3 regions of the Rhodoferax sp. LS1P39 genome follow, and region 2 is predicted to be linked to each of the others. Evidence: predicted binding sites of a transcription regulator. Region 2 holds the regulator's gene; each other region holds the start of a gene.
The links. Region 2 encodes LexA, which represses DNA repair genes until DNA is damaged. Its sites were predicted from a motif close to ACTGTATNNNNATACAGT; they were not measured.
Positions count from the first base shown of each region.

Region 1: AC097O_RS18035 (putative DNA modification/repair radical SAM protein) is a predicted target of LexA. The motif match lies at 7,556-7,573, and genes of this name have one in related genera.
Region 3: recA (recombinase RecA) is a predicted target of LexA. The motif match lies at 6,191-6,208, and genes of this name have one in related genera.

Region 1 covers NZ_JBWMAV010000012.1:118,262-128,691, reverse strand. Annotated here, with positions in the region: gene AC097O_RS18070 (Dyp-type peroxidase) at 1-1,281, shown strand, start outside; gene AC097O_RS18065 (catalase family protein) at 1,278-2,501, shown strand; gene AC097O_RS18060 (hypothetical protein) at 2,526-3,173, shown strand; gene AC097O_RS18055 (ParB N-terminal domain-containing protein) at 3,375-4,151, shown strand; gene AC097O_RS18050 (LysR substrate-binding domain-containing protein) at 4,209-5,138, opposite strand; gene AC097O_RS18045 (hypothetical protein) at 5,224-5,466, shown strand; gene AC097O_RS18040 (diguanylate cyclase domain-containing protein) at 5,519-7,243, opposite strand; gene AC097O_RS18035 (putative DNA modification/repair radical SAM protein) at 7,590-8,867, shown strand; gene AC097O_RS18030 (UdgX family uracil-DNA binding protein) at 8,860-10,335, shown strand; gene AC097O_RS18025 (hypothetical protein) at 10,427-10,430, opposite strand, start outside.
Region 2 covers NZ_JBWMAV010000016.1:61,250-71,679, forward strand. Annotated here, with positions in the region: gene kdsB (3-deoxy-manno-octulosonate cytidylyltransferase) at 1-394, shown strand, start outside; gene adk (adenylate kinase) at 488-1,144, shown strand; gene AC097O_RS20745 (asparaginase) at 1,188-2,195, opposite strand; gene lexA (transcriptional repressor LexA) at 2,282-2,947, shown strand; gene AC097O_RS20755 (hypothetical protein) at 3,124-3,516, shown strand; gene AC097O_RS20760 (D-2-hydroxyacid dehydrogenase family protein) at 3,611-4,618, shown strand; gene AC097O_RS20765 (type IV pilus assembly protein FimV) at 4,734-6,986, opposite strand; gene AC097O_RS20770 (Crp/Fnr family transcriptional regulator) at 7,229-7,948, shown strand; gene AC097O_RS20775 (hypothetical protein) at 7,957-8,628, opposite strand; tRNA gene AC097O_RS20780 (tRNA-Arg) at 8,782-8,858, opposite strand; gene nagA (N-acetylglucosamine-6-phosphate deacetylase) at 8,916-10,034, shown strand; gene AC097O_RS20790 (ATP-binding protein) at 10,031-10,430, opposite strand, start outside.
Region 3 covers NZ_JBWMAV010000010.1:113,996-124,425, reverse strand. Annotated here, with positions in the region: gene AC097O_RS16355 (M20 family metallopeptidase) at 1-402, opposite strand, end outside; gene AC097O_RS16350 (methyl-accepting chemotaxis protein) at 433-1,863, opposite strand; gene AC097O_RS16345 (RbsD/FucU family protein) at 2,028-2,453, shown strand; gene fusA (elongation factor G) at 2,564-4,570, opposite strand; gene AC097O_RS16335 (response regulator transcription factor) at 4,954-5,628, opposite strand; gene AC097O_RS16330 (MarR family winged helix-turn-helix transcriptional regulator) at 5,654-6,127, opposite strand; gene recA (recombinase RecA) at 6,261-7,355, shown strand; gene recX (recombination regulator RecX) at 7,409-7,885, shown strand; gene AC097O_RS16315 (sugar ABC transporter permease) at 8,028-9,281, opposite strand; gene AC097O_RS16310 (ATP-binding cassette domain-containing protein) at 9,291-10,103, opposite strand; gene AC097O_RS16305 (ABC transporter substrate-binding protein) at 10,110-10,430, opposite strand, start outside.

The DNA.
Region 1 (10,430 bases), on a different contig from region 2:
GCCCGCGCCTGGCTGGCCACCGCCCCCGTCACCAGCGCAGCCACCGCCCAGCCACCACCCGCCACCGTGCTGCAACTGGCCCTGACCAGCGAAGGCCTGCGCGCCCTGGGTGTGGATGAGGCCACCGTGGCGGGCTTCTCCAGCGAATTCCTGGGCGGCATGGGCACCGATGCCAGCCGTGCCCGCCGCCTGGGCGACGTGGGGGCCAACGCGCCCAGCCAGTGGCAGTGGGGCACCGGCGCGCGCGTGCCGCATGTGCTGCTGATGCTGTACGCACTGCCCGGCCACCTGGCGGCGTGGCAGGCGCAGATCGAAGCGGATACGGCACCGGGCTTCACCCTGCTGGCCCGCCTGCCCTGCGCCGACCTGGGCGAGGTGGAGCCCTTTGGCTTCAAAGACGGCATCTCGCAGCCCGCCCTGGACTGGGACCGCACCCGCCCCGCCGTGGATGCCGAGCAACTCAGTTACAGCAACCTCAGTTGCCTGGGCGAAACCCTGCTGGGCTACCCCAACGAGTACGGCGGCTACACCGACCGCCCGCTGCTGCCGCCGCACCCGGCTTTGCCCCGCGCCGAAGATGCCCCAGACCGTGCCGACCTGGGCCGCAACGGCAGCTACCTGGTGCTGCGCCAGTTGCAGCAGGACGTGCAAGGCTTCTGGCATTGGCTGGACGGCGTGACTGAGAACCTCACGGCCACCCGCGAAACTTTGGCCGCCACCCTGGTGGGCCGCCACCGCGACGGCAGGCCGCTGGCCGATGCCCCGCCCGGCGACCCCAACGGCTTTACCTATGATGCCGACCCACGCGGTACCCGCTGCCCGCTCGGTGCCCACGTGCGCCGCGCCAACCCGCGCACCGCCGACCTGCCGCCGGGCGAGCCGGGGTTTATTGGCTGGCTGACCCGCACCCTGGGCTTCGATGCCCCGGCCCTGGCCCAGGACCGCGTGGCGTCCACCCGCTTCCACCGCCTGCTGCGCCGGGGGCGCGAGTACCGGGGGACAGAGGCGGGCCTGTACTTTGTGTGCCTGGGTGCCAACATCGCCCGCCAGTTTGAATTTGTGCAGGCCGCCTGGCTCAATGCGCCGCAGTTTGCCGGGCTGCACGGCGAAACCGACCCGCTGCTGGGCACACGCGAGCCCGCGCAGAGCGACTTTTCCATGCCCCAGCCCACCGGCCCCGACCAGCGCCTCACCGACCTGCCGCAGTTCGTCACCGTGCGCGGCGGGGCCTATTTCTTCCTGCCCGGCATCCGCGCATTGCGCTACCTAGGATCGTTATGACTTCCAACACCAGCCGCCCGGTACCCCGCGCCAACACCGGCTCTGCCGTGCGCAACTGGTTTTCCGACACCTCGCTGGCGTTGATCCAGCTACAGCGCCGCTTCGACCCATTTTTGCGCCCGGCTTTCGAAGCCACGCTGCTGGAGCCGCTGACCCGCCTGACCACCGCCCTCATCAACGCCCAGCGCCCGAACGAGGGCCTGCAACTGGCCGAAGAGCGCATCCTGCCGGGCGAGGAAGCCTGTGTGGACTCCATCATCCAAAGTTTCCAGGAACAAATGCGCGCGCTGTGGAAACCCGGTGGCTTCGAGCGCGGCGGCAACACCAAGACCCAGGGCATCGTGCGCGCCGAATTTATCGTCCACCCCGACCTGCCCGCCCACCTGCGCCACGGCATTTACGCCACGCCGCGCAGCTACCCGGCCTGGGTGCGCTTCTCCGGCCCCGGCCCTTACGTCACGCCCGACATCGACGACGTGGGCTTCATGAGCATCAGCGTCAAACTCATGGACGTGCCCGGCCCCAAGCTGATGGACGAGGAACGCTTCACGCAAGACATGTTTGGCGTGTCGCCGCCCACCTTCGTCACCCCCGACGTGATCGCCAACGCCCAGCTGCAAAAAGAAAGCCTCAAGAACGCGCAGATCTTCTACTTCCTCAACCTGCACCGCCCGCATGTGCTGGATGCCATCATGCAAGGCCTGTGGACCAAAACCCAGAGCAGCCCGCTGGAAGCCCCCTACTTCAGCTGCGTGCCCTACCTTCTGGGCGAAGGCCAGGCCATGCAGTATTCGTTCTGGCCCAAATCCAAACACCGCACCCCCATCCCCCGCCTGCCCCTGCGCCCGCCCGACGACTACCTGCGCAACGCCATGGTGGCATCGCTGGCCGCAGGCGATGTGGAGCTGGACGTGCGCCTGCAAGTGCAAACCGACCCGCATTTGATGCCCATCGAGAACGCCGGTGTGCTCTGGCCCGAGCGCCTGTCGCCCCGCATCTCCGCCGCCACCCTGCGCATCCCGCAGCAAAAGTTCGACTCCCCGGCGCAAATGGAATTTGCCAAGCGCCTGTCGTACAACCCCTGGCACAGCATTGCCGAGCACCGCCCCCTGGGCAACCAAAGCCGCGCCCGCAAACGCATGTACTACGAGCTGTCGAAGCTACGGCACCAAATGAACGCGGTGCCGCACTTCGAGCCGGTGGGGGATGAGGTATTTTGAGAACGTGCCCAAGGAGCGATTGCCATGACGGAACTCCATGTATTTGTCAGTGTGGGAGGAACGGCGACAGAGCAGCAGGAAGCTTTTGTCCGCTCGGTCGAAGAGCGCCTTCGCAGCGAAGGCCTGGTTCCGCACACGGTGGGTCGCAATACCTTCAGCGCAGACGCGCCGCTGAAGGCGGTGACACAGCTCCTTGACCGCTGCTGCGGCACGGTGGTCATCGCGCTGGAGCGCACCTTTGTGGCCAGCGGTGCCGACAAACGCGGCGGCCCAAAAGAGTCGCCGCTGCAGGACATCAAACTGGCCACGCCCTGGAACCAGATCGAAGCCGCCATGGCCTACAGCCGAGGCCACCCCCTGATGGTGATCCTGGAGCGGGGCGTCAAGGAAGAAGGCCTGCTGGAGCGCGGCTACGACTGGTACGTCCAGTCGCTGGAGCCGAATCCGGCGGCCCTGGCCAGCTCCGAGTTCAATGGCGTGCTCGCCAGCTGGAAAGCCAAGCTGGCGCAGCCAGCACCCAAGCCACCTGCCGGGGCGAAGAATCCCACAGAACTCACGATTGGCGAGCTGGTCGCCAGCATGAAGCCGGGCCAGCTGTGGAGCCTGCTGGGCACCATCGCCGCCCTGGTGGCCGGTGCTTTTGCCGTGGGCGGCAAGCTCTTTGGCGCTTAAACGTCTCTGCCAGGCTTCTACAATCGCGCCCCCTAACAGCCCAACCCAAGCCTCAGCCGCAACGCACGACCCAAGAACACCGCAGAACTGGCTTTGCCAGGCTGCTGGTGTTGCCCCCTGCAAGGGGGTTGGAGAAAAGTGCGCAGCACTGGAGCCTGGGGGTGAGCATTTCCTCCCCTTTGATTGCAGACTCCCCTAAAAATGAACATCACGGTTAACGACGACTTGCTGGCCTACATCGACCCGCTCACCCCTGACGAGCACGCTGCGCTGGAGCGCAGCATCCTGGCCGAGGGCTGCCGCGATGCGCTGGTGCTGTGGGGCGATGTGCTGGTGGACGGGCACAACCGCTACGGCATTTGCAGCACGCACAACATTCCGTTCAACACCGTGCAGAACACCGCTTTCCAGACGCTGGACGATGTGCACCTGTGGATGATCGACCAGCACCTGGGGCGGCGCAGCGTGTCGGACTTCCAGCGCGGCGTGCTGGCGCTGCGCAAGAAAGACATCCTGGCCGGACGCGAGCAGCCTGCCAAGGCCGAAGCCCCGGTCAGCACCACCGCACCGTGGGAAGAGTCCGCCACGCCTGCCGCCGCAGCCCCCACTGCCGAGCCCGCGCTGACCCGCGAGGCGCTGGCCAAGTCGGCGCGCATCAGCAACAGCACCTTCACCCAGATCGAGAAGATCCAGAAGTCGGCCGCGCCCGAGCTGGTGGCCGCCGTGAAAGCCGGCACCATCTCCATCAGCACAGCGGCCACCGTGGCGACCCTGCCCGCCGAGGCGCAAATGGCCGCGGCCGCAGGCGGCAAGAAAGAGCTGCAACAGGCCGCCCGCCAGGTGCGCGCCGCCAAGGCCGTGGAGCGCACCGAACCCGATTCGCCCGAAGGCATCATCGCCCGCCTGAAGCAAACCGTGGCCGAGCTGACGGCAGAGAACGCCGCGCTGCGGGCGCAACTGGCCGAGATGATGGCCTGATAACTTCAAGCCAAACAGGCCGCCAGCGCTTATTCCATCAGCACAAGAAGCTATTGATTAAGTAGCAAGCTGTCGGTCCTGCTGCAATAGCCGGGCGGCGATCTGCAGCTCCGACTCCAGCCACTCCCTGAACGCCCGCAGCGGCGGCCAGTCCCGGTGCTCCGGGGGGTGCACCAGCCAGTAGGCGTCGTAGGCCTCGGTAGCCAGAGCCAGGGGCGAGAGCTGGACCAGCCGCCCGGCGCGCAGTGCGTCGGCGGCCACCAGCTCGCGGCCCAGCGCAATCCCCAGGCCCTGCTCGGCGGCCTGCAGCATCAGCCCCATGTCGTTGAACACCGCCACCGGCTGGATACGGCAGGGGTGGCCTGCCAGCGCAAACCAGGCCTCCCAGCACTCGACGGTGCCCAGCAAGGGCTCGTGCAGCCAGGTAGTCGGGTCGCTGCCCGCCAGGCGCGCGGCCATGGCCGGGCTGGCCACCACCACCTGCTGCGAGTCGATCAAACGGCTGCCTTCCAGGCCGCGCCACGGGCCTTTGCCCTGGCGCACCGCTGCGTGGAAACCTTCGCGGAGCAAATCCATGGGCTGCTGCGAGGTGTGCAGCTCCACCGCAATACCGGGGTGCAAGGCCCGCCAATGCGCCATGCGCGGCATCAGCCAGTGCTGGGCAAACGAGGGCGATACGGTGATACGCAAACGCTGGTCGGTGCCGGTGGAGGCCACAGCGGCGGCGCGCATGCCCTCGTCGATCTGGGCCAGCGCGGGCTCCACCGCCTGCAGCAGCGCGGCCCCGGCGGCATTCAGCACCACCCGGCGGCCCCGCCGGTCGAACAGCAAAAAGCCCAGTTGCTCCTCCAGCAAACGTATCTGCTGGCTCACCGCGCTGTGCGTCAAATGCAGTTGCTCGCCCGCCGCCCGCAGGTTGGACAGCGTGGCCACGGCACGGAAGGTGGGCAGGGTTTGCAACGGAATGCGGGACATGCTGGTAAGTATACGCAACCAGTCTTGGCAGAAATGAGCGCTTTTCTCGCAGGCATTGGATGCATATGCTTACCAGACATTCTTGTAACGGCCTGCCATGACCTCCTCCACCCTTGCATTCAAACGGCCTCTGGCCTGGCGCACCGCCACCGCTCTGCTGGCCCGGCTGTGGCAGCGCTGCACCCGCCGCCGCACTATCGCTCCCGCACCCTTGGGCGAACTGGGCAGCCACCTGCTGCGCGACATCCAGGCCCCAGGCCGCGTGCACGGGCAGGCGCTGGAGCACAGCGAGCTGGCCCGGTATGACCGGCAACAAAAAACAAAGAAAATCAGCCTCTAGCGCCCTATCCATCAGCGCAAGCAGCTATCAAAACAGGAGTTTTTCCAGGACGCTAGTACACCGATGCCGGGTTGTCGTGCGCACCAAACACCCGCACGCAGTCGCGGCCATGGGACTTGGCGGCGTACATGGCGACATCGGCGTTGCGCAGCAGGGTGTCGGCATCCAGGCCCGCGCTGGGGTACAGGGCCACGCCGATAGACGCGCCCACCTGCAGGCGGTGCGACTCGATTTCCATGTCGCGGGCAATGTCGTCCAGCAAGCGGTAGGCCAGGCCCAGCGCCTGCTCGGTCTGGTCCACCCGGCATTGCAGCACGGCAAATTCGTCGCCGCCCATGCGGGCCACCACGTCGCCGTCGCGGGCCACGGTGCGCATGCGGTCGGCGATCAGCGCCAGCACCTTGTCGCCAATGGCGTGGCCGTACTGGTCGTTGATGGGTTTGAAGCGGTCGATGTCGATGAAATGCACCGCAAACCCGGTCGTGCCGGGCTCGGCGGCGCAGGCCAGGGCCAGGCTTTCCAGAAACACCTCGCGGTTGACCAGCGCGGTCAGGCCGTCGTGGCGGGCCACGTGGCGGATGCGGGCCTCGGCGTGGCGGCGCTCGGTGACATCGGTGTAGGTGCGCAGCACGCCGCCGCCCGCCATGGGGATGCTGTGGATTTCCACCACCCGGCCATCGCGCCGCGTGCGGTCGTAAAAATAGGGCCGGTCGAAGATGTCGCCGCTGCGCGCGGTGGCCAGCACCTCGTCGGGCACATGGACCAGCTCGCCAGCGGCCTGCTGGTAGTCGGCCAGCGCGTCCAGCGTGGGGCGGCTGTCGAGCAGGCTCTGCGGCAGGTTGAGCAGCTCGCGGGCGCGGCGGTTGCACACCACCACCACGCGCTCGGCGTTGACCATCATCACGCCCTGCTCCATGGTGGCCAGCGTGGCCTCTAGCAGGGCCGACTTTTCTTGCAGGATGGCCTCGCTCTCGCGGGCGCGGCGCTCGGCCTCCCGCAGTTGCTGCTGCTGGCCCTTGAGCACGGTGATGTCCACATGCGCCCAGAAGCCTTTGCCGTCGGGGCTGCGTTGGCCGATCACCCGGCTCCAGCGGGCACCAGGCAGCGGCAGCTCAAACGGCGAGCCGGTAAAGCGGGTGTGCTCCGACAGGGTCAACAGCCCCGCGTCGAACAGCCCCTGGTGCTGCGCCTCCTGGCCCTGCCAGGCGGTGCGGTAGACCCATTCCAGGTGCGCGCCCACGGCTGCGTCGCGGCTGGGCAGGCTGTACTGCTGCACAAAAGGGGCGTTGGCCCAGAGGATGCGGTCGTCGGCCCCGGTGACCACCACACCGTCGGCCACATGGTCGAACAGGGCCGCGCCGTCGATAGCGCTGGTGGCCAGAATGGTCGGGCCCTGGGGGTCGGTGGCCGAGGTGTGGGCCTGCCAGATGCGGATGCGGCCTACGCCGGGCACCGGCAGCGAGGCCACCCACAGCCGCACGCCCAGGTGCTCAAACGCATACGGGCGCTGCTGGGTGCGGTGGCGGGCGATGCCGCTGGCTATGTATTGGTTGATCTTGGGCAGTTCGTCCGCCGCCAGCCGCCCCTGGTAGAAGCGGCGCAGGTTGTCGCGGTAGGGTTCCCCGGCGTGGACGTGACCTGCGTGCTCAGGGAAAAACTTGAGGAAGCTGCGGTTCCACAGCAGGGTGTGGTCGGCATCGTCGAACACGCACAGGGCAATGCCCAGACTGTCCAGGGTGTCGGCCACCACGCGCAGCAACGGCAGGCCCTCACCCATGGTGGCTGCCGGGCTGGAATGGGGTCGCTAACTGCTGCATTACACGGATTTTCGGTAGCTTGAACGAAGAGTAACGGACTGGTTAGAACGGGTCGGTGCGCAGAGCCAAACCGCCCCCAAAATGTAGCCGAATCTGGCACCCGCGCGGCCCTGCACCACCCGGTAGAGGCACCAAATTTGTATGTATGTTTATACACAAAAAGTGTCTGCAGCGGCGGTAGCAAAAGCACTAGCAGCTATTCATTCAATAGCATCTGGGCGGCGTATTGGCACCACGCCAAGCTAGGGTTTACGGGTGGCGCGATGGGTTTTACTGTATATTAATACAGTTAATTCAGCACATCCCATGGACCTCAACCGCAAACTCGCCATCCTGGCCGATGCCGCCAAATACGATGCATCCTGCGCGTCCAGCGGCACGCAAAAACGCGACTCGGTGGGCGGGCGCGGCATCGGCTCCACCGAAGGCGCGGGCATTTGCCACAGCTACGCGCCCGATGGCCGCTGCATCTCGCTGCTGAAAATTTTGCTCACCAACTACTGCGTCTACGACTGCCTGTACTGCATCAACCGCGTCAGCAGCAATGTGGACCGGGCGCGCTTTCGCATCGACGAAGTGGTGCAGCTCACACTCGACTTTTACCGCCGCAACTGCATCGAGGGCCTGTTCCTCAGCTCCGGCATCATCCGCAGCCCCGACTACACCATGGAGCGCGTGGTCGAAGTGGCCCGCGTGCTGCGCGAGGAGCACGACTTCCGCGGCTACATCCACCTCAAAACCATCCCCGAAGCCAGCGAAGAGCTGCTGGCCCGCGCGGGCCGCTACGCCGACCGGCTGAGCATCAACGTCGAGCTGCCCACCAGTGAAAGCCTGTTGGTGCTGGCCCCCGAAAAAGACGGCCAGGCGATCCGCCGCTCGATGGCGCGCCTGCGCATCCACATCGACGATGCCAAGGCCGCCGCCACGCCGACAGTGGCCACCTCGCAGCCGCGCGTGGCCCCCAAGCGAGCCCGTGCACCGCGCTTTGCACCGGCAGGCCAAAGCACGCAGATGATCGTGGGCGCCGATGCCTCGGACGACCGCAGCATCCTGACCACCAGCGCCACGCTGTACGGCGCGTACCGGCTCAAGCGCGTGTACTACTCGGCCTTCAGCCCCATCCCGGATGCCGCGCGCGGCCTGCCGCTGAGTGCGCCGCCGCTGGTGCGCGAGCACCGGCTCTACCAGGCCGACTGGCTCATGCGCTTTTACGGCTTTGCGCACGACGAGATCGTGGGTGCCAGCGACGGCATGCTGGCACTCGACATCGACCCCAAGCTGGCCTGGGCCCTGGCCCACCGCGAGAGCTTTCCGGTCGACCTGAACCGCGCCCCGCGCGAAATGCTGCTGCGCGTGCCCGGCCTGGGTGTCACCTCGGTGAAGCGCCTGCTCGACACCCGCCGCATCCGCACGCTGCGCGTGGACGACTTGTCGCGCCTGAAGGTGCCGCTGAAGAACGTGCTGCCTTTCATCACCGTGCCGGGAGCCGCCCGCAACGGGCTGGACGATGCCAACCTGGCGGCGCGGCTGCGGCCCCAGCCCCGGCAGCTGTCGCTATTTGACCTGCCGGTGGGCCATGGCTGAAACGGCCCCGCAAGTGGTGCATCTGGCGGGCGAAGACGATGTGCCGGGCTTTCGGGCAGCGGCGCGGCGTCTGCTGGCCCAAGGCATCGCACCGGGCCGCATCAGCTGGCATGTGGCGGGCGCGGCCGAGGGGGATTTGTTTGCGACAGAAGAGACTGCAACCGATGTGGACGCAACAACGGGCACCGTACTAAAGCTGCCCGCGTTCTTCGTGTCACTGTGCAACCGCACCGCCCTGCATGCCGACCCGTCCCGCTTTGGCCTGCTGTACCGGCTGGCCTGGCGGCTGCTGCGCGAGCCCGGCTTGCGCCACGACCTGCTGGACCCCGACAGGATGCTGGCAGAGCAGATGGCCCGCGTGGTGCGGCGCGACATGCACAAGATGACCGCGTTTGTGCGTTTTCGGCCCCTGGCCGCGCCCACCGGCGACGGCTGGGGTGTCACCCACGTGGCCTGGTTCGAGCCCGGCCACCACATCGTGGAGGCCACTGCGCCCTTCTTTGCGCGGCGCTTTGCGCAAATGCCCTGGGCCATCCTCACACCCGAGCGCAGTGCGCGCTGGAACGGCCAGCAACTGGCCTTTGGCCCCGGTGCGCAGAAATCCGACGCGCCCCCGGCCGATGCCAACGAACGGCTGTGGCTCACCTACTACGAGAACATCTTCAACCCGGCGCGGCTCAAGCTGGCCATGATGCACAAGGAGATGCCGCGCCGCTACTGGAAGAACCTGCCCGAGGCGGTGCTGATCCAGCCGCTCACCGCCCTGTCGGCCCAGCGCAGCGGCCAGATGCTGGAGCAGGCGGCCACCGAACCCGCGCACCGCCGACCCGCTGCGTCCATCGCCCTGCGGCTGGACCAGCGCCCCGAGGTGGTGGAAGCCCCCGGCACGTTGGCCGCGCTGCGCCAGGCCACCGAACGCTGCCGCGCCTGCCCCATCGGCCAGCACGCCACCCAGGCCGTGCATGGCGAAGGCCCGCTGGGCGCACCGCTGATGCTGGTGGGCGAGCAACCCGGTGACCAGGAAGACCTGCGTGGCCGCCCCTTCGTCGGCCCTGCCGGCCAGCTGCTGGACCGGGCGCTGGCGCAGCTGGGCCTGCCACGGGAGGCGCTGTACCTGACCAACGCGGTAAAGCATTTCAAGTTCGAGCCGCGTGGTCAACGGCGCATCCACAAGACTGCCGCGCAGCAAGAGGCCGCCGCCTGCCTGGACTGGCTGGAGCACGAGATTGCCTTGGTGCGCCCTGGGGCCACCGTGGCGCTGGGCAGCACCGCCGCCCGCGCCCTGCTGGGCCGCCCGGTGGCCGTGGCCAGCGAACGCGGCCAGTGGCACCAGCGCGCCGACGGCCTGCGCGTACTGGTCACCCTGCACCCCGCCGCCCTGCTGCGCATGGACAGCCGCGACTTCGATGCCGCGTTTGCCCACTGGCTGGACGATCTGCGCCTGGCGGCAGACCCGCAATATTTATAAGGAATAGGCCGCCAGCGCTTATTCAATAAGCACGAGAAGCTATTAAATCAGTAGCATACAGCCCCACAGCCCGCGCGCTGCAGCCCCGCCCTCAC
Region 2 (10,430 bases):
TGCCAGCATGGCCACCGCCGCCCACGCCATCGCCAGCCTGGCCGACTTCACCAACCCCAATGTGGTCAAGGTGGTGCTGGACGCGCAGCAGCACGCCCTGTACTTCAGCCGTGCGCCCATCCCCTGGTGGCGCGACGGGGCCACGGCCAACAAAAGTTTCCAAAGCCTGCCCAGCCCGGCCCCACTGCGCCACATCGGCATTTACGCCTACCGCGCCGGGTTTTTGCGCCTGTTTCCCACCCTGCCACAGGCCCCGATCGAGGTCAGCGAAGCGCTGGAACAGCTGCGCGCCCAATGGCACGGCTACCGCATCGCGGTGCACACAAGTGCGCATGCACCGGGTGCAGGTGTGGACACGCCGGAAGACCTGGAACGTGTAAGCAAACTGTACTAAAGCCTCTGGTATCCTCACCCGCTATGAAGCGTTGCGGCTAGCACATCTGGGCCAGCAACGCCGCGCAGTTTTAAACACTTCGAGGACTTTTCCATGAGACTGATTTTGTTGGGTGCACCTGGTGCCGGCAAAGGCACGCAAGCCACTTTTATCTGCCAGAAGTACGGCATCCCGCAAATCTCTACCGGTGACATGCTGCGCGCAGCCGTCAAGGCTGGTACGCCGCTGGGCCTGCAGGCCGACGCGGTGATGAAGTCCGGTGGTCTGGTCAGCGACGACCTGATCATCAACCTGGTCAAGGAACGCCTGACCCAGCCCGACTGCGCCAACGGCTGCCTGTTCGACGGCTTCCCCCGCACCCTGCCGCAAGCCGATGCCATGAAGGCCGCCGGGGTCCAACTCGACTACGTGCTGGAAATCGACGTTCCCTTCGACTCCATCATCGAACGCATGAGCGGTCGCCGCTCGCACCCCGCCTCGGGCCGCACCTACCACGTCAAATTCAACCCGCCCAAAGTCGAAGGCCTGGACGACATCACCGGCGAGCCCCTGGTGCAGCGCCCCGATGACCAGGAAGAAACCGTGCGCAAGCGCCTGGAGGTGTACAGCGCCCAGACCCGCCCGCTGGTGGATTACTACTCCAGCTGGGCCCGCAATGAGCCTAGCGCCGCCCCCAAATACCGCGCCATCAGCGGCACCGGCAGCGTCGAGGAAATCACCGCCCGGGCCTTTGCCGCATTGGCAGCCTGAGTATTTTTGCTTTGGATCCAAGCCGCCCGATGGGGCGGCTTTTTTACGCCTGCAGCGCCAGTAGGTCCAGCAGCAGGCCGATCCGCGCCTTGACCGGCGACAAGCCTTGCGCATCGGGAATCGCGTCCGCCGCTGTGCCCTGCACCCGGCCAAACACACAGCGCGTAGAGCGCAGCACCCGCATCCCTTGCGCCATGGCCCGCAGCAGGGCCGCCTGCAGGTCCACATGCAGCGTGCCATTGCCCGTGCCGGCCACCACGATGCCCTGCACCCCCTGGGCCACCAGCGCGTCCACCAGCAAACCACTGGCCCCGGCGTAGTTCAGCACGATCTCCACCCGCGGCCACCCGCTGGCAGGCACCTTACCCAACACTATATTTTTAATAGCTGCTTGTGCTGATTGGATAAGCGCCAGAGGCCGATTTTCCTCATAAAAATCTACCGCCGACGGCCAAGGCCGCAGCAGGCGCACCCGGCCCTCCTCCACCAGCCCGACCAGCCCCGCGTCGCCCGAGGCAAACGCATCCACCTGGTAGCTGTGCACCTTTTGCACATCGCGTGCGCTGTGGACCTTGCCAGCACACACCGCCACCACGCCGCGTGCGCCCGGGGTGGCAGCCACCGCCACGGCATCCAGCAGGTTCTGCGGCCCGTCGGGCACCAGGGCCGTGGCCGGGCGCATGGCGCAGGTCAGCACCACCGGCTTGGCCGGGTCCAGCACCGCCTGTAGGAAGTACGCGGTTTCCTCCAGCGTGTCGGTGCCGTGGGTGATGACGATGCCCGCCACGTCGGCCTGCGCCAGCCAGTGCTCGCAGCGCGCCGCCAACTGCTGCCAAAGCGCAAAACCCATGTCCTTGCTGTCCACCTGCGCCACCTGCTCGGCCACCAGGTCTATTCCCGCAGCAAAGCCCCCTAGCGACTCCAGTAACTGCGCCACGCCCACTTCGCCAGCCGTATAGCCCAGGTTGTCGCCCGCGCGGCTGGCGCGGCCTGCAATCGTGCCGCCGGTGCCCAGCACCACGATCTTCGAAGAACTTGAATTCAACGCCATGCTTGCAAACTTTCAAAAACTGGTTAAAAATACAGTCACTGGATATTAAAACAGCCAACCACTTAGTTTCCGCCTAGGAGCCACCCATGGATCTGCCACTGTTCCCCGCCAAACTCACCGCCCGCCAGCAGCAGATTCTGGAGCTGATCCAGTCCGCCATCGCCCGCACCGGCGCGCCGCCCACCCGGGCCGAAATCGCCAACACCCTGGGCTTCAAGTCGGCCAACGCCGCCGAAGAGCACCTGCAGGCCCTGGCCCGCAAAGGCGCCATCGAGCTGGTCAGCGGCACCTCGCGCGGCATCCGCCTCAAAAGCGACACCCTGCGCTCCATCAACGAGTCGCGCCTGCACAACGTACTCACCCAGCTGGCCCTGCCCCTGATTGGCCGGGTGGCTGCGGGCTCCCCGATTTTGGCGCAGGAACACGTAGACCAAACCTACCACGTGGAAGCCAGCATGTTCCGCCACAAGCCCGACTACCTGCTCAAGGTGCGCGGCATGTCCATGCGCGACATCGGCATCCTCGACGGCGACCTGCTGGCCGTGCAGTCCGCCACCGATGCCAAGAGCGGCCAGATCGTGGTGGCACGCCTGGGCGACGATGTCACCGTCAAACGCTTGCGCCGCACCAAAAACCTGATCGAACTGCTGCCCGAGAACCCCGACTACCCCACCATCGTGGTCGACCCGGAAGAAAGCTTCGCCATCGAAGGCCTGGCGGTTGGGCTCATCCGCAACACCTTGCTGATGTAGCCCCGGCCCGCCCCCTACGCCAAGCTACGCCACGCCAAGCCACGCCGCTGTGCCAACCTAAGTTCAGGTAAAGCGCAGCAGGCTGCGGGAGCGCCCCGCCACCACCACTGTCCGGGTAAATCCAGGTTTACAGCCACCGTTTCGTCCGTATTCAACACGCTTGTTGGGGAGGTCCTATGGGAATCGCATCGTTTTCGCCCACCGGTTTACTGGGTTCGGTCCAGGGTTTGATGGGCTGGATGGGTTGGCTTACCGCCAGCGCGCCGAGCCCCCAGCGCACAGCACGCACACCCCTCGCAGCGCGGCCCGCCACGGCCTGGGCACCCGGCTGCAACAACCGCCCCAACCCGACCCCCGCCTGGACGGCCCGCCCCGGCTGCAGCACGCCGCCACCCGTCGCGCCGCGCCGCCCGGTGCGGGTGCTGCGGGTCATCGACACGCCCCAGTCCACCGCCAGCGCCGGGCGCATGCGCATCTCGGGCCGCATGGCCGATGTCTGCGCCGAGCTGGACCGCCTGGCTGCACTGGAGTCTGCGCCCCGAAGCAGCACCAGCGCCTTGCTGCAGTAAACCCGGCACAGCTATGGCGGTGACAGCCCTGCGGCCATAACGCTTTTGCACAGCGGCGGCGCAGTAGCCGCTGGCGCCAAGGCACAATCAGGGGATGAACATTGTGATCCTCGACGACTACCAAGATGCCGTGCGCAAACTCGACTGCGCCACCAAGCTGGAACCCTACGCCGCCAAGGTCTACACCAACACCGTCAAGGGCCTGGGCCAGTTGTCGGTGCGGCTCAAGGATGCCGACATCATCGTGCTGATCCGCGAGCGCACCCAGCTCAACCGCGCGGTGATCGAAAAGCTGCCCCGCCTGAAGATGATTGCCCAGACCGGGCGCATCGGTGCGCACGTGGACGTCACCGCCTGTACCGAGCGCGGCATCGCCGTGGCCGAAGGTGTGGGCTCGCCCACCGCCCCGGCCGAGCTGACCTGGGCGCTGATTTTGGCCGCGTCACGGCGCTTGCCGCAGTACATCAGCAACCTCAAGCACGGGGTCTGGCAGCAGTCGGGCATGAAAACCGCGTCCATGCCGCCCAACTTCGGCATGGGCACGGTGCTCAAGGGCAAAACCATGGGCATCTGGGGCTATGGCCGCATCGGCCAGATCGTCACCACCTACGCCCGCGCCTTCGGCATGAAGGTGCTGGTCTGGGGCCGCGAGACCTCGCGCACCCGGGCGCTGGCCGACGGCGTGGAGGTGGTAGACAGCAAGGAAGCCCTGTTTGCGCAGTCGGATGTGCTGTCGCTGCACCTGCGGCTGAACGAGGAAACCCGCGGCATCGTCACCCTGGAAGACCTGTCGCGCATGAAGCCCACGTCCCTGCTGGTCAACACCTCGCGTGCCGAGCTGATCGAGCCCGATGCCTTGCTGGCCGGGCTGAACCGCGGCCACCCGGGTATGGCCGCCATCGACGTGTTCGAGAGCGAACCCATCCTGCAAGGCCATGCCCTGCTGCGGCTGGAGAACTGCATCTGCACCCCGCACATCGGCTATGTGGAGCAAAACAGCTACGAGCTGTACTTCAATGCGGCCTTTGACAATGTGCTGAACTTCATCCAGGGCACGCCCACCAACATCATCAACCCCGGTGCCTTGCAGGTACGGCGCTGAACGCCTATTGCTATCAAATTTGTAAATAATTTGATAGCTGCTCGTACCCATGGCATAAGCACAAACGGCCTAGAAACCAATGGTTTCTGGGCCGTTTTTTATGGGCTTGGCGAGATCAGATTTTCTTCGGTGAAATCTTGGCCTCGATGCTGGGGTCGAACAGATCAAACTCCAGCATATTGCTGTCCACCACCGGAATCACCGGCGGCGCCACGGGAGCGGGTGCCGCCGCCGGGCCGGGCAATCCCAGGTCCAGATCCAGGTCGAAGTCCAGATCCAGGGGCGCAGGTGCGGGTGGCTTGGCCGGCGTCACCGCAGCGGGTACCGCGGGCAACTCCTGCATGGCCATGAGTTCGGAATTCGAGAAGTCCAGGTTCAGGTCCAGATCCAGGTCCAACGGCGGACGGTGTGCGGGGGCCAGCGGCTCGGGATGGGTGTCCTGGGCTTCCAGCGGGGCCATTTCCGACATCAGCAGCATCGGCTGGGTAAACACCGTTTCACGCGGGGCCGAGGCTTCCGACGGCTCAGGCTGCGAGATGTCCAACTCCAGGTCCTGGGGACGGCTGGCGCGGGCAGTGCGCGCCCGGGCCATGGCACCCTGCAAGGAGCCATCTGCCTGGCGCACGGTGCCTTGGGCCATGGCATAGAGCAACAGCAGTTCGCGGTAGGCAGCCAGATCGAAGGGCTTGCCCGCAGCGGTGTCGCGGAACAGGCAGGCCTCGATGGTATCCAGCACCTTGGGCGTAGCCCATTGGCTTTCGATACTGCTCAGCACGGCGGGATAAGCCTCCAGCGTCTGGCCCTCTTGGGTGAACGCGGGGAATGCGGGAATCTCGCTGTTGAAGATGCGGTTGAAGGCATCGCGCTGCTGCTGGAATTCGGCCTGGCGGCCCAGCGTGTGGTAGATCTTGAGCAGTTCCAGGTAGGCCAGGGGGCTGGACTCGGAGGTGCCGTGGAGACTCTTTTTCAGCACGTCAATCGCCTGGTCGTACTGGCCCAGCGAGACGAAGAAGTCTGCATGCTGCTGCACGTCCAGAAAATCTTCCGGGTAGATGCTGCGGGCCGGCATGGCCGTGACCGCAGAGCGCGGCGCGGCGGTAACCGGCGCGGTCGGCTTGGTGGGCAGGGTCGCAGCCGTCAGCTTCTTCAGGTCTTCAAACAGCGACTCGTCCACATCGGCATCGTGGTTGGGGCCGGGCAAGGTGTTGGGCGGCAACTGCGAGCCCAGCGGTGCCGGGCGGCTCAATGGCGGGGCACGGAGTTCTTCGGCGGTGGGTTCGCCATGGTGCGACCAGTCGGTGGTGGCCGTGGTGAGACGCTGGCGGGCGCGGTTCCAGAAGAAGGCGGCAGCCGCAATGGCGGCCAGCAGCAGGCCCAGCAGGCTGTAGACGAAGTTCTCGTCGTAGCGGTTGCTCTCCAGCCGGTCCAGGCGCAGTTTGAAGTCGGCTTCGTTCTTGGCCAGCAGGGCCTTGAGGGTCTTGGACTCGGCCTCCAGGGCCAGCAGGCGCTGCTTTTCCTGGGGGTTTTCCGCTGGCAGGTTGTTCAGCTCGCGCCAGGCAGCGGCGGCGGCTTCGCGCTTTTGCGGGTCGTCGGTGGGCGCCAGGACCACATCGCTGGCGGGTTTGAGCTGTACCAGGCGCTCGTCGGGGGTCTCGGGCGACTCCAGCTTCAGGCGGGGCTTGTTGTCGGGTACTTCCGCTTTGGCCTCGACCTTGGGTTCAACTTTGGGTTCGGCCTTGGCTTCTGCTTTGGGCACCACCGGCTTCGGCGCGACCACCTTGGGCTCTTTGGCCACAATCGGCTTGGACACCGGGGCCGGTCGGGGCGCACGCACCACGGGCACGGGGTTGGCAGCGCGGATGGGCGCGGAGCGCGGCGCGGCGACGGGCGCAGGGGCCGGGGCGGCCATGGGTGCATCCATCACGGGGGCCGGGGCGGCACTGGGCGCGGTGACGGTGGCCGGGATGATGGCAGGCACCGCTGCGGCCTGCATTTCCACCGGGAAGTCGGTGAGGAAATCGTAACGGCGCGAGGCTTTCTGGCTGCACACCGAGCGCAGGACCACTCCCACAATCGGTTCGTCCACCACGGCCGAAGAGCGGATCCGCACCACGGCATCCTGCCCTTGTGCACCCGACACCACGATGACCCGCACCCGGTTGGCGGCCACCTGCCCGTCACCATGGAACACGTCGGCTTCAAAACAGGCACTGGCGTTGTCATCGGCGGAATCGAGTCGGACATCGACCGCCAGGTCCAGCGGCTGACCCAACACCACTGCGCCCCTGGCACGTCCAAGAGACAGGGCTGAGCTACCAAATGCGGCCACCAACAGGGTGGAGCCAAGAAGGGTGTTGCGTAGTTTCACTGCAATTTTTTACGTGTGGAGGGGATTCGGACACACCATACCATTGGATTTCAGCATGTGATCATTTAAACAGCGGCAATTATCGGGCCATCTGGGAGGATTGTGGGTGCGAAGACACAGGCCCGGAAAACCCGGGCATGAGCCCAACCAGACACCCAGGCGACATATTTTGTGTGTTTGTGCGTCGCCTGCGTGACCGTGGCATGACAATGTGCGGCTCATCAGCCCACCCGAGACAGCCCATGGACGAACCCATCCTGACCATTGAAGAACGCGCCGCCATCAATGCCGGGCACTGGTTTGCATCCCTTTCGCCGTCGTTGCGGCACGACATCCTGCGCTGCGCCTATGTCAAGCGCTACCAGGACAACGGCCTGATTGCAGCCCGCGGCGAGCCGCCCGAAGAATGGGTGGCCTGTGCCCGGGGCGCGGTGCGGGTGAGTTCCACCTCGCTCTCGGGCAAGCAGATCACCCTGACCTATATGGAGCCCGGCACCTGGTTTGGCGACATTGCCATTTTTGACGGCGACCGGCGCACCCACGATGCCTATGCCCACGGCGAAACCACCCTGCTGTGCGTGGCCAAGGCCGACTTCAAGAAGATACTGGCCACGCATACCGAGCTGTACGAGGCCATGCTGCGCCTGCAGGCCCGGCGCATCCGCCAGCTGTTTGGCCTGGTCGAAGACCTGAACACCCTGCCCTTGCGGGCCCGGTTGGCCAAGCAACTGCTGCACCTGGCGCGCAGCTACGGCATCCCCAACCTGGCCAACCCCAACGAGATCCGCATCAGCCTGCAACTGGCACAGGAAGAGCTGGCGCAGTTGCTGGGCGCATCGCGCCAGCGCGTCAACCAGGAGCTCAAGGCCATGGAGCGCGACGATGTGATTGCCATCGAAACCGCGGGTTTGATGATCCGCGACCGCACAGCGCTGCTGCGCATCGTGGACGCGGACAAATAACCGACAGTTCAGCCGTTGTCCAACAGCTGGGCCGACACGCAGGCCTGGGTAAACACCGCCACCGCATGCCGCAGCGTGGGCACATCGGAATGCGGGTACTCCATGCGCAGGTAAACCCGTCCGCGTTGAACTTGCAGGATGAACGGCGTGTCCTGCTGCACCGCGCTGGTCGGCCAGGCTTGCAGCAGGTCCATCAAGGGGCCGTCCAGCCACTGCTGGGCCTGGGCGCGGTTGTCGGCCACCAGGGCGTAATGGTCCCAAAACTCCAGGGGTGCGGTGTTCCAGCCCACCTGGTCGTACAGCGCCAGCCAACGGGCTTCTTCGGGCAACGCCACATCCACCGTGGTCTGTACGCCGTGGGTGGCCTGCTCGTAGGCACGCTTTTCCAATGACTCTTTCAGCGGGCGGTTGATCAGCATGATGGCCAGGTGCTCGGGCAAACCCAGCTCGGCCCGGGCGCGCAGCTCGGCACCGACGATGAAGTCCCGACCCGCCGGGCTGCGCTCCAGCCGCCAGGGCCGCCCACCGACCGCGCCAATCACCGCAAAGCCACCGGCATCGTCCAGGCGGTCAAACGCCAGACCTTGCGAATCTGCCCAGCCACTGAAGGCATCCAGATCGGCATGGCTATGTCCCAGGCTGGTCGCCCGTCCTACCCAGTTTTTGATGCGCTTGAGCATGCGCGCCTGCTTTCTTTGGAGGGGCTGGTAGTGTGCTGCAGCCCGAAAGGAATAAGGGCAATTGCTACATAAAATATAGCTGCTTACGCTGATGGAATGAGCGCTAGAGACCGATTTAATGCCTAAAATAAGCCACTAAACAGAGTTGCGCTATGGTCTACCCGACAGGGATCGAACCTGTGACCCTCAGCTTAGAAGGCTGATGCTCTATCCAACTGAGCTACGGGTAGCAAGCTTAAGATTCTAACCTTACGCTTTCTCGACCTGCCTCTTTTGAAGACCTTGCCATGCCATCCCTGCACGCCAACATCCTGACCCCCAGCGGCTTCGTCACCGGAGACATCGCCTTCAGCCCCGAAGGCCGCATCGCCTTTATTACCGGCAGCCCGGTGCCCACCGCCAGCGTGCGCGATGCAGGCCTGCCACTGGTGCTGCCCGGCTTCATCGACCTGCATGTGCACGGCGGCGCGGGCCACGACATCATGGAAGGCGGCGATGCCGTGCAGCACGTGACCCGGCTGCACGCCCGGCACGGCACCACGTCGCTGCTGGCCACCACCATGACCGCGCCCATGGCTGACCTGGAAGCCGCGTTCAGCGCGCTGGGCCCGGTCTGCCGACAGCGCCCGGCAGGTGCGGCCCGCGTGATGGGCGTGCACCTGGAAGGCCCCTACATCAGCGAAGCCAAGCTGGGTGCGCAGCCGCCGTTTGCCCGGCCCGTAAGCCACGCCGAAATCCACCAGCTGCACGCCCTGGCCCCGATCCGCCTGATCACCCTGGCCCCCGAAGTGGGCGGCAATCTGGACATAATCGCCAAGCTATGTGCCGACGGCTACAAGGTGCAGCTCGGCCATACCACCGGCAGCTACGAAGACGGCGTGGCCGCGCTGCGCCAGGGGGCCACCGGCTTCACCCATTTGTTCAACGCCATGTCGGCCTTGCACCACCGCGAGCCGGGCATGGTGGGCGCGGCGCTGGCGCACGCCCGCTTTGCCGAGATCATTCCCGACCTGCTGCACGTGCACCCCGGGGCCATCCGCGCCGCGCTGCGGGCCATTCCCTGTCTGTACTGCGTGACCGATTCCACCTCGGCTGCAGGCATGCCCGACGGCGAATACACGCTGGGCCGCCACAAGGTGTTCAAGTGCCTGGGCGGCGTGCGGCTGGAGGACGGTACCTTGGCCGGATCCTCGCTGGCCATGGACCAGGCCCTGCGCAACCTCGTAGACAGCGTGGGGCTGGACCTGGCGGACGCTTCCAACCGCGTCTCGCGCTTCGCCGCCGAGCACCTGGGCCTCACCGACCGGGGCCAGTTGGTTGCCGGTGCCTGGGCCGATGTGGTGGTGCTGGACCGCGACCTGGCCCTGCAGGCGGTCTACGTGGAAGGCGAAGCCATCCCTCTCTAGTCGGTCGCCTGGGGGATGGCGGGCAGCAGCACCGTCACCACCAGCCCGCATTCGGCGTGGTTGTGCAGCCGGATTTCGCCGCCATGCGCCTGGATAATGTTGCGGGCAATACCCAGGCCCAGGCCGGTGCCGGTGCGGTTGTTCTGCTGGCCGTGGCCCAGGCGCACATGCGGCTCGAAAGCCGCCGACATGGAGGCCTGCGCAATGCCGGGGCCGAAGTCGCGCACCTCCACCACCGCCAGCGCCCCCCGGTGGCCCAGGCGCAACTGCACCCGTTCGCCGTACAGCACGGCGTTGTCCAGCAAATTGCTCAGGGCCCGCTCCAGCGCCAGCGGCTTGCCCTGCACGCTCACCGGTTCGGAAACAAATTCGATGCTGGCGTTGGGGTGGATGGGC
Region 3 (10,430 bases), on a different contig from region 2:
ATAGAGCTTGCCGTCCTCGTACTTGGGGGTCCAGGGGCCGAGGTCGTTGCGCCAGCCGGTGAATTCGGGCTGCTTGTCCAGGTGGCCGTACATCAGCACGGTGTCGGTGCAGGCGGTCTGGCTGGCGGGCACCTCAAAGTACAGCACCGGGGTGCGGCCTTCCAGGCGGATCACTTCCAGCGTCAAGCCTTCGACCTTTTGCGCCTCGACCCAGGCCGCCGCGTTGCGCATCACCGTGTCGATGTAGCCGTGCTCGGACCAGGCCGCGTCGTAGGCGGGGGATTTGGCCGGGATGGCAATGTAATCGCTGAGCTGGCGGACGATGTCGCCGTCCCAGGCCTGGGTGGCGTGGGTCAGCACTTGTTGCGGATCGAGTACGGTGGCGGGGACACGGGCGTTCATGGGGGCTTCCTGCAATGCAAAGCCCACAGCTTACGCCGTTCGGAATACCTCCACCGCGTCCACCAGTTTCTGCGCCTGGTCGCGCAGGCTGGCGGCAGCTGCGGCAGATTGCTCCACCAGCGCGGCGTTTTGCTGGGTCATCTGGTCGAGCTGGCCGATGGCCTGGTTGACCTCGGAGATGCCGTCGGATTGCTCGCTGGAGGCGGCAGTGATCTCGCCGATGATGTCGCTGACCCGCTTCACCGAGTGGACGATTTCGGTCATGGTGCTGCCCGCGTGGTTCACCAGCCGCGAGCCGGAATCGACCTTTTCCACCGAGGCGCTGATCAGCGCCTTGATCTCCTTGGCCGCCTCGGCGCTGCGCCCGGCCAGACTGCGCACCTCGCTGGCCACCACCGCAAAGCCGCGGCCTTGCTCGCCCGCGCGGGCGGCCTCGACGGCGGCATTCAGCGCCAGGATGTTGGTCTGGAAGGCAATGCCGTCGATCACGCCGATGATGTCGGCAATCTTTTTCGAGCTGTGGTTGATGTCGTCCATGGTGGTCACCACCTCGCTCACCACCGCTCCGCCCCGGGCGGCCACGGCAGCGGCAGAGGCGGCCAACTGGTTGGCCTGGTGGGCGGCATCGGCCGACTGTTTCACCGTGCTGGTCAGCGTCTCCATGCTGCTGGCGGTGCGCTGCAGGTTGCTGGCGGTCTGTTCGGTGCGCACGCTCAGGTCCTGGTTGCCGGTGGCGATTTCGCTGCAGGCGCTTTCAATGCCCGAGGTGGCACTGCGCACCGTGGATACCGCCCCGTCCATCCGCGCCAGCGCGGCTTGCAGCGCCTGCGATACCGGGCTGCGCATGGCCATGTGGCCCACACCCAGCGCAATGCCGTCGGCCCGGTCCACGCTGCCCACCAGCGCCACCAGCTCTTCGCCCTGGCGGGCGGTGCGGCCCATGCCAATCGCCAGCACCACCTCCAGCGCGGTCTGGATCACCACGTAGGTGGCGTGCAGCAGGATGCGCAAAAAGTCAGGTGCAGTGGTGCAGTAAAAGCCCAGGCCCGCGGCCTGCAGCCGGTCAAACACCACGTGGTGCACCGCAAACAGCGCTGCCGCAAAGACGATGGGCCGCCAGTCCAGGTACACCAGCAGCAGTGCCAGCGTGACAAACACGCCAAAGTGCAGCTCGATCATGCCGTGCGCCAGCTGGATGTGCAGCGCCACCAGCGACACCTGCACAAAGGCCAGCACCAGCCGCGCGGCCATGCTGCCCTTGGCCATGGCATAGGCCAGCGCGGCCACCACCAGCAACAGCAGCGATGCGCCGATGGCCAGTGCGGCATCGACAAACTGGAACCCCAAAACGACTGCGGCGATGGCACTGAGTGCAATCGCCGCCAACATCACCCTGTCGCCCAGCAAGGCCTGGGACAGGGGCTGGGGACTCTGCTGGCTGTGGGAATGTGCATGCATCATGGGGGGCTCCTCTTTGTTGTTTTGGCTTGTAACGATACTCCCGCTGAATGTAGGTGAATGTAACTTTGTGCATCTAAAGATCGCTGGTTTACCCGCACTTCCACGGGGCTTTAAAGGGCATTGCAGGCTCTAACATCGCCTCTCTGTTCCCACCGGCCCTTCCCATGCTCAAAAATCTTTCCCCTTTGCTCAGCGCCGACCTGCTGCACGTGCTGGCCTCCATGGGCCATGGCGACGAAATCGCGCTGGTCGATGCCAACTTCCCCGCCACCACCAACGCCAAACGCCTGGTGAACCTGCCCGGCGTGGATGCCACCCGCGTGCTGGATGCCGTGCTGTCGGTGCTGCCGCTGGACGACTTTGTGCCCGATGCCGCCTGCACCATGCAGGTAGTGGGCGACGCCAGCGCCGTGCCACCGGCGGTGCAGGACTTTGCCGCCACCCTGGTGCGCCACGGCGAGAAGCCACCCACCTCGCTGGAGCGCTTCGCCTTCTACACCCGCGCCGCCCAGGCCTTTGCCGTGGTGGCAACTGGCGACACCCGGCTGTACGGCAACATCCTGCTGAAAAAAGGTGTGGTGCGTTCTTGAGGCTTTTGCTGCATTTCTTATAGCTGCTTGTGCCCATTCCATAAGCGGTAGGCACTGATTTAATGCATAAAAAAGGGCGAGCCCATGGACTCGCCCTTTCAGGTCGGCATTCAGCCTTGCCGCGGTGCCACCGCGTAGTGGTCCAGCTGCATGGTGTAGCTGGCGCGGCCTGCGGTGAGGGCGCGCAGGCTGCCGATGTAGCCGAACAGCGTTTGCAGCGGCACCATGGCCTGCACCACGGCGGCGTTGCCGCGCTGGTCCTGGTGGCGCACCTGGCCACGGCGGCGGTTCAGGTCGCCGATGACATCGCCCACGTGGTCCATGGGCGTGGTCACTTCCACCGCCATCACCGGCTCCAGCAGCATCGGCCCCGCCTCGCGCTGGGCTTGCATGAACGCCTGCAGACCCGCAACCTCGAAGGCCAGCGTGGACGAGTCCTTCTCGTGGAAGCTGCCGTCTTCCAGCACCACCCGCACATCCGTCACCGGGTGGCCCGCCAGCACCCCCGCCAGGGCGGCACGGCGCACGCCTTGCTCCACGCTGGGGATGAATTCCTTCGGAATCGCCCCGCCGGTGATGGCGCTCTCAAACTGCAGGCCCGCGCCGCGTTCCAAAGGTTCCACGCGCAGCACCACCTCGGCGTACTGGCCGGGGCCGCCGCTCTGCTTTTTGTGCAGATAGCGCACGTGGGCCGCATGGGCAATGGTTTCGCGCAGGGCCACTTGCGGCGGCCCGGTGCGCACGGTTACGCCGAAGCGGCTGCGCAGCTTTTCCAGCGTCACTTCCAGCTGCAGCTCGCCCACGCCGGACAGCAAGGTCTGGCCGGTGTCGCTGTCCTGGCCCAGGCGCAGGCTGGGGTCTTCGTCCACCAGGGTGTGCAGGCCGCGCGAGAAGCTGTCCTGGTCGTCGCGCGAATGCGGCTCCACCGCCATGGCCAGCACCGGCTCGGGCGCGTGGATTTCCTCCAGCACCACGGGCTGGGCCGGGTCGCTCAGCGTGTGGCCGGTCTTGCTGTGCTTCAGGCCGGCCACGGCCACGATGTCGCCCGCCTGGGCCAGCGCGAGTTCTTCGCGGCGGTCGGCGTGCATCTGCACCACCCGCGACAGGCGCTCGCGCTGGCCGGTGTGGGTGTTCAGCACCGGCGTGCCCGCATGGGCTTCACCGCGGTAGACGCGCAGATAGCTCAGTGCGCCGTGCTCGTCGTGCACCACCTTGAAGACCAGCGCGGCAAAGCCGTCGCCCGGCGGTAGCGCCAGCGGGCGGTCTTCGGGGGCGGGCAGGTAGTCCACCACTGCGTCGAGCAGGGGCTCGATGCCTTTGTTCTTCAGCGCGGCCCCGGCCAGCACGGGCACGAAGGCGCCTGCCAGCGTGCCTTTGCGGATGCAGGCGCGCAGCACGTCCTCCGGCACGGTCTGGCCGTCCAGGTAGGCGGTGAGGGCCGCGTCGTCTTGCTCCACGGCCAGCTCCACCAGGTTGCGGCGGGCGGCTTCGGCGGCGGCTTGCAGCTCGACGGGCACGGCGGCGCGCGTCAGCGTGGGCTGGCCCCTGTCGTTGGGCGGCCAGTACAGGGCCTGCATGCTGAGCAGATCGATAACGCCCGCAAACCCGGCCTCCTGGCCGATAGGCAGTTGCAGCACCAGCGGTTTGACGGCCAGGCGCTCGGCGATCATGGCCACCACGCGGGCAAAGTCGGCCCCGGTGCGGTCCAGCTTGTTGACCAGCGCAATGCGCGGCACGCCGTAGCCGTCGGCCAGGCGCCAGTTGGTTTCGGTTTGCGGCTCGACCCCGGCCACGCCGTCAAACACCACCACCGCGCCGTCCAGCACGCGCAGCGAACGGCTCACCTCGATGTTGAAGTCGATGTGGCCGGGCGTGTCGATCAGGTTGATCTGGTGGCCGCGCCAGGCCACTGTTGTTGCGGCGCTGTTGATGGTGATGCCGCGTGCCCGCTCCTGCGGGTCGTAGTCCATGGTGGTGTTGCCGTCGTGCACTTCACCGGTGCGGTGGATCTCGCCGGTGGTGAACAAAATGCGTTCACTGACCGTGGTCTTGCCCGCGTCGACGTGGGCGATGATGCCGATGTTGCGAAGTTTTCGCGCCAATGTGTTCGTAGTCATACGATGTTCCTTAAAGACAAAAACCCTGGTGGCGTGCCGCCAACCAGGGTTCTCAGGGTCCGAGGCGGACCGCTAAAAAATTCCCGAAGCTAGGGGCTTTTGTCTTGCGCAGTAGACGCCGCACCAATGGACGAGCGCAAGCCCACCATCCACTGGTGGGGATGAATCGTGGCGATCAGCTTGTCGTAGGTACGCATAAGAACTTTCAGGTCGTCAAAAACAAAAAAACCCGGTCAAACATCTTTGCCGGGGTGGGGAGTTCGTTCCGGCAAGGCACAGCGCCTTCCGAAAAATCGGAAGGTGTCTAGAGGATCAATGCTTTGTTTATCGATGTCATGGTGCCGATTATAAAAACTAAACGAGTTGCTGTCCACTGGCCTGCGTTAAGGCGCAATTTTTTCCAGGCAATACCCCAGCCCGCGCACCGTGGCAATGCGGATCGGGCCTTTTTCGATTTTTTTGCGCAGGCGGTAGATGTAGACCTCGATGGCGTTGACGCTGACCTCTTCGCCCCATTCGCACAGGCGCTCGATCAGCTGCTCCTTACTCACCAGCCGCCCCACGCGTTGCAGCAGCACCTCCAGCAGGCCCAGCTCGCGAGCCGACAGCTCCAAGGTCTTGCCGTCGATGCTGGCCATGCGCCCGGCGTGGTCGTACAGCAGGGGGCCATGCTGGATGCTGCTGCTGGCCGCGCCCGCGCCGCGCCGCGCCAGGGCGCGCACCCGGGCTTCCAGCTCTTGCAGGGAGAACGGCTTGGCCATGTAGTCGTCGGCCCCAAAGTCCAGGCCTTTGACGCGCTCTTCCACGCTGTCGGCTGCCGTCAAAATAAGCACCGGCAGCGACGAGCCGCGGGCACGCAGGCGCTTCAAGACCTCCAGGCCGTGCATTTTGGGCAGGCCCAGGTCGAGGATCAGCAGGTCGAATTCGCGGTTGGTCAACAGTGCGGCATCGGCCTCGGTGCCGCTGGCCACGTGGTCTACCGCCGCCCCCGAGGCGCGCAGGCCGCGCAGCAGGCCGTCGGCTAAGACCTGGTCGTCTTCTGCAATCAAGATACGCATGCTTGTCTCCTGGTTTTTTGCGCAATTATGTCGCGTAGGCTTCCAGACCGAGTGCGACGACGGTGGCCACCTCCGGGCCGACGGCCTGGTGGAACTCGTCTTCGGCCTGGGCCACCGCGTCCTGGAAGGCCTTGAGCCAGGCCAACCCGGTGGCCGTAAACACCACCCGGCGGGCGCGTGCATCCAGCGGGTCGGGGGCACGGGCCACCATGCCCCAGGCGGCGCACTGGTCCACCAGGTCGCCCATGGCCTGCTTGCTCATGCCTGCCTGGGCCGCCAGCTCGGTGAGCCGCGCGCCCTGCAGCGGCAAATGCCGGGTGATATGGATGTGCGCCGCACCCACCTGCGCCCGCGCTGCCAGGTTGCCCAGGGCCAGCGGCACGTCCACGTTGCGGGCCATCAGTTCCAGCACGCGGGCATCGAAGCGGCGCAGCGCGGCGGCCATCAAGCGGCCCAGATGGGTTTCGCGCCAACCTTGTTCAGCAGTGATTTCTAACATTATCAAATGGTAAGCCAAACTGACTAAAAAATCTATTGCAGAACTATCGGGTCGCCGTAAACTACTGTTCAAGCATCCAGCCTGTAGTTAACCGCAGGCAACCCAGCCACCTATTTTTTGAAAGACCCGCAGCATGAACGCCGTCGCCAAAGCCCCTCCCGCCGCCCCCACCCCCGCCGCCCTGGCCGAAAAAGCCAAGGCCCTGCAAGCTGCGCTGGCGCAGATCGAAAAGCAGTTCGGCAAGGGCACCATCATGCGGCTGGGCGAGGGCGAAGTCATTGAGGACATCCAGGTGGTGTCTACCGGCTCGCTGGGCCTGGATATTGCGCTGGGCGTGGGCGGCCTGCCCCGTGGCCGCGTGATCGAGATCTACGGCCCCGAGTCCAGCGGCAAGACCACGCTGACCCTGCAGGTCATCGCTGAAATGCAAAAGCTGGGCGGCACCTGCGCCTTTGTGGATGCCGAGCACGCGCTCGACACCCAGTACGCCCAGAACCTGGGTGTGAACCTGCAAGAAATGCTGATCAGCCAGCCCGACACCGGCGAGCAAGCCCTGGAAATCGTCGATTCGCTGGTGCGCTCGGGCGCGGTCGATCTGATCGTGGTGGACTCGGTGGCGGCGCTCACGCCCAAGGCCGAGCTCGAAGGCGAAATGGGCGACAGCCTGCCCGGCCTGCAAGCCCGTTTGATGAGCCAGGCGCTGCGCAAGCTCACCGCCCACATCAAGAAGGCCAACTGCATGGTCATCTTCATCAACCAGATCCGCATGAAGATCGGCGTGATGTTCGGCTCGCCCGAAACCACCACCGGCGGCAACGCGCTGAAGTTCTACGCCTCGGTGCGCCTGGACATCCGCCGCACCGGCACCATCAAAAAGGGCGACGACTCCATCGGCAACGAGACCAAGGTCAAGGTGGTGAAGAACAAGGTGGCCCCCCCGTTCAAGACGGCCGAGTTCGACATTCTGTTTGGTGAGGGCATCAGTCGCCAGGGCGAGATCATCGACATGGGCGTAGAGGCCAAGGTCATCGAAAAGTCGGGTGCCTGGTACGCCTACCAGGGCGAAAAAATCGGCCAGGGCCGCGACAACGCGCGTGAGTTTCTGCGCGAGAACCCCGGCCTGTCTATCGAGATCGAAAACAAGGTGCGCGAGTCGCTGGGCATCCCGCTGGTGCCGGTGGCAACCGAGCCCGCCAAAGAAGGCAAGAAGGTCAAGGTAGAAGCCTAATCATGCCCCCGTGCTGATCCCATCAGCACGAGCAGCTATTAAAACTGTAGTAAATGGTTTTCGCACCGTCCAAGGGTCTGGTACCCATCAGCCTCAAGGGCCGGGCCCTGCGCCTGCTCAGTGGCCGCGAACACTCGCGCGCTGAGCTGGAGCGCAAGCTGACACCGTTCGAGGAAGTGCCCGGCACCTTGGCCCAGGCGCTGGACGAACTCCAGGCCAAGGGCTTCATCAACGAGCAGCGGGTGGTGGATTCGGTGCTGTACCGCCGGTCTGCCAAGCTGGGCACTGCGCGTATCCGGCAAGAGCTGCAAACCAAGGGCCTGGACCCTGGCATGGTGCTGGACGCGTTGGCCAGCCTGCAAGACACCGAGCTGGCCCGCGCCCGCGAGGTCTGGCGCAAGAAGTTCGGCAGCCCGCCGCTGGATGCCGCCGCCCGGGCCAAGCAGCAGCGCTTTCTGCTGGCCCGTGGCTTCTCGGGCGATGCCGTACGCAAGGTGGTGGCGGGCGGGGATGATGAAGATTGGCAGTAACTCCCCCTGCCTGCCCCAAGGCAAGCGCAAGCGTTGCCCCTTCGTGAACAGCGCAGGGCTGGCTTTGCCAGACTGCTGCTGTTGCCCCCTGCAAGGGGGTTGGCGAAAGATGCGCAGCACTGCAGCCTGGGGGTGTACCTAGTTAAGCCCGTCCGTGCGACACGCGGGATTGGCGGGCGAGTGAGTCCACGATCACCGCAATCGCCAGCACCGCACCGGTAATCATGTAGCGCAGCGACGACGACAAGTCCAGCAGCGTCAGCCCGCTGGAGATCGACTGGATCACGATGATGCCCAGCAGCGCCGAGTACGCACTGCCGCGCCCGCCAAACAGGCTGGTGCCGCCAATAACGGCAGCGGCAATCGCGTTCAGGTTCACATCGCCGGTACCGGCCTGCTGGCTGGCCGATGCCAGGCGGGCCGAGGCCATCACGCCACCCAGCGCGGCCAGCGAGGCGCACAGTACGAACACGCTGGCGTAGATGCTGCGCACCTTGATACCGGCGCGGCGGGCCGCCTCGCGGTTGCCGCCCACGGCGTGGACCATGCGGCCCCACTGGGTGCGGGTGAGTGCGTAGTCCAGCCCCACCACCAGGGCGATGAAGATGCCAAACATCCACGGAAGGCCCCGGTCCTGGTAGAAGTAAAGCGCAATCAGCTCCAGCACCACGGTGAGTACGGCAGTGCGCAGCACCAGGCGGCCCATGGATTCGGCGGACAGACCGGCAGCGCGGCGGCGGGCAGCGGTTTTCATACCCGCCACCAACATCACCAGCCCGGCCATCGCCACCACGCCGTAGGCCACCCAGGCGGGCATGAACAGCGACTGGCCCAGGTTCACCAGCGGCGAGTCGTAGGGCAGATTGATGGAGCCGGTGCCGCCCAGCACATACAGCTGGGCTCCCAGAATGGCCAGCAAACCGGCCAGCGTGGACACAAAGCTGGGCATGCCAAAGCGGTTGAACAGCTGCGCGTAGACCAGGCCGATCACCGCGCCCGTGGCCACCGCGGCGGCCACCGCCCAGCCCACCGGCCAGCCGTGGTTGACCCACAGCACGCCGACGATGGCCGAGGCAAAGCCGCTGACCGAGCCGACCGACAGGTCGATTTCACCGACCATCAGAATGCAGATGATCCCCAGCGAGATCACCCCGATGGTGGACGCGTCGAACAGCATGTTGATCAGGTTGGTGCTGGACAGAAAAATCGGGTTAATGCTCTGGAACACCGTCCAGATAACGGCCAGGCCGACGATCACGGGCAGCGAGCCCAGGTCGCCCGCCTTGACCTTGTCGATAAAGGTGCGGATAGCGCCGCCCACGCCGGTTTCGACCTGGTAACGTTCGTCGCTGCGGTCCAGCAGCGGTGGGGCTTTCGCCACGGTTTGGGTAGACATGGTGGTGCCTTATGCGGTGTGGGTTTGTAAAGATTCACGGCGCGTGGAGCGGCGCGAAACAGAGTTGTCGGCGGCCCCGGTGATTGCACCCACCAGTTCGTGGTTGGATGCATCGGGCAGGAACACGCCGTTGTTTTTGCCCAGGCGCAGCACCACGATGCGGTCGGCCACGGCGCGCACGTCTTCCATGTTGTGGCTGATCATCACCACGCCCAGGCCCTTGTCGCGCACCCGCTCAATCAGGTCCAGCACCTCGGCGGTCTGGGCCACACCCAGGGCGGCGGTGGGCTCGTCAAGCAAGATCAGCTTGGGCGAGAGCAACAGCGAGCGGGCGATGGCCACCGTCTGGCGCTGGCCGCCCGACAGCGATGCCACCGGAATGCGCACGCTGGGGATGCGGGCCGACAGCTCGTTGAGCAGCTGCCAGGCCTTGACCTCCATGTCCACCTCGTTCAGGTGGAAGGGGCTGAGCTCTTTGCCCAGAAAGATATTGGCCACCACGTCCAGGTTCTCGCACAGTGCGAGGTCCTGGAACACGGTGGCAATGCCCAGTGCCAGCGAGGCACCGGGGTCGGCCAGCGTGACCTGCTGGCCGCAAAAGGCCATGGTGCCGGAGGTCGGCTGGTGCACCCCGGACAAGATCTTGACCAGGGTGGACTTGCCGGCACCGTTGTCGCCCACCAAGGCAACCACCTCGCCCGCATGCACGTCAAGGTCGATATCGGTCAGCGCGGCCACGGCACCGAAGCGCTTGGTGATGCCACGCAGGCTCAGAACCAGCTCGCGTGCTGGCGTGGAATGTTGCATTGGTTGAGCGGTCATGGTGGCTTACTTGGTGATGCCAAGCTTCTTGCAGCCGTCGGCGTAGCGATCTACGCACAGCACGGCAGCGGTCTGGATCGGCTTGCCGCTGACCATCTTGTCGATGATTTCTGCCTTCAGGTTGCCAGCCACCACCACAGCGGGGGTGAACAGCTGCGAAGGGGTGTCGTACAGCATCATCTCAGCCTTGGGGGTTTCGCCCGCCAGCAGCTTCACCACGACTTGCGCAGCCGCAGCCGCCACGATTTCGCTGGGCTTGGAGATGGTGTTGTACTGGTCACCGGCAATGATGAGTTGCAGCGCAGCGATGGTCGCGTCGTTGCCCGA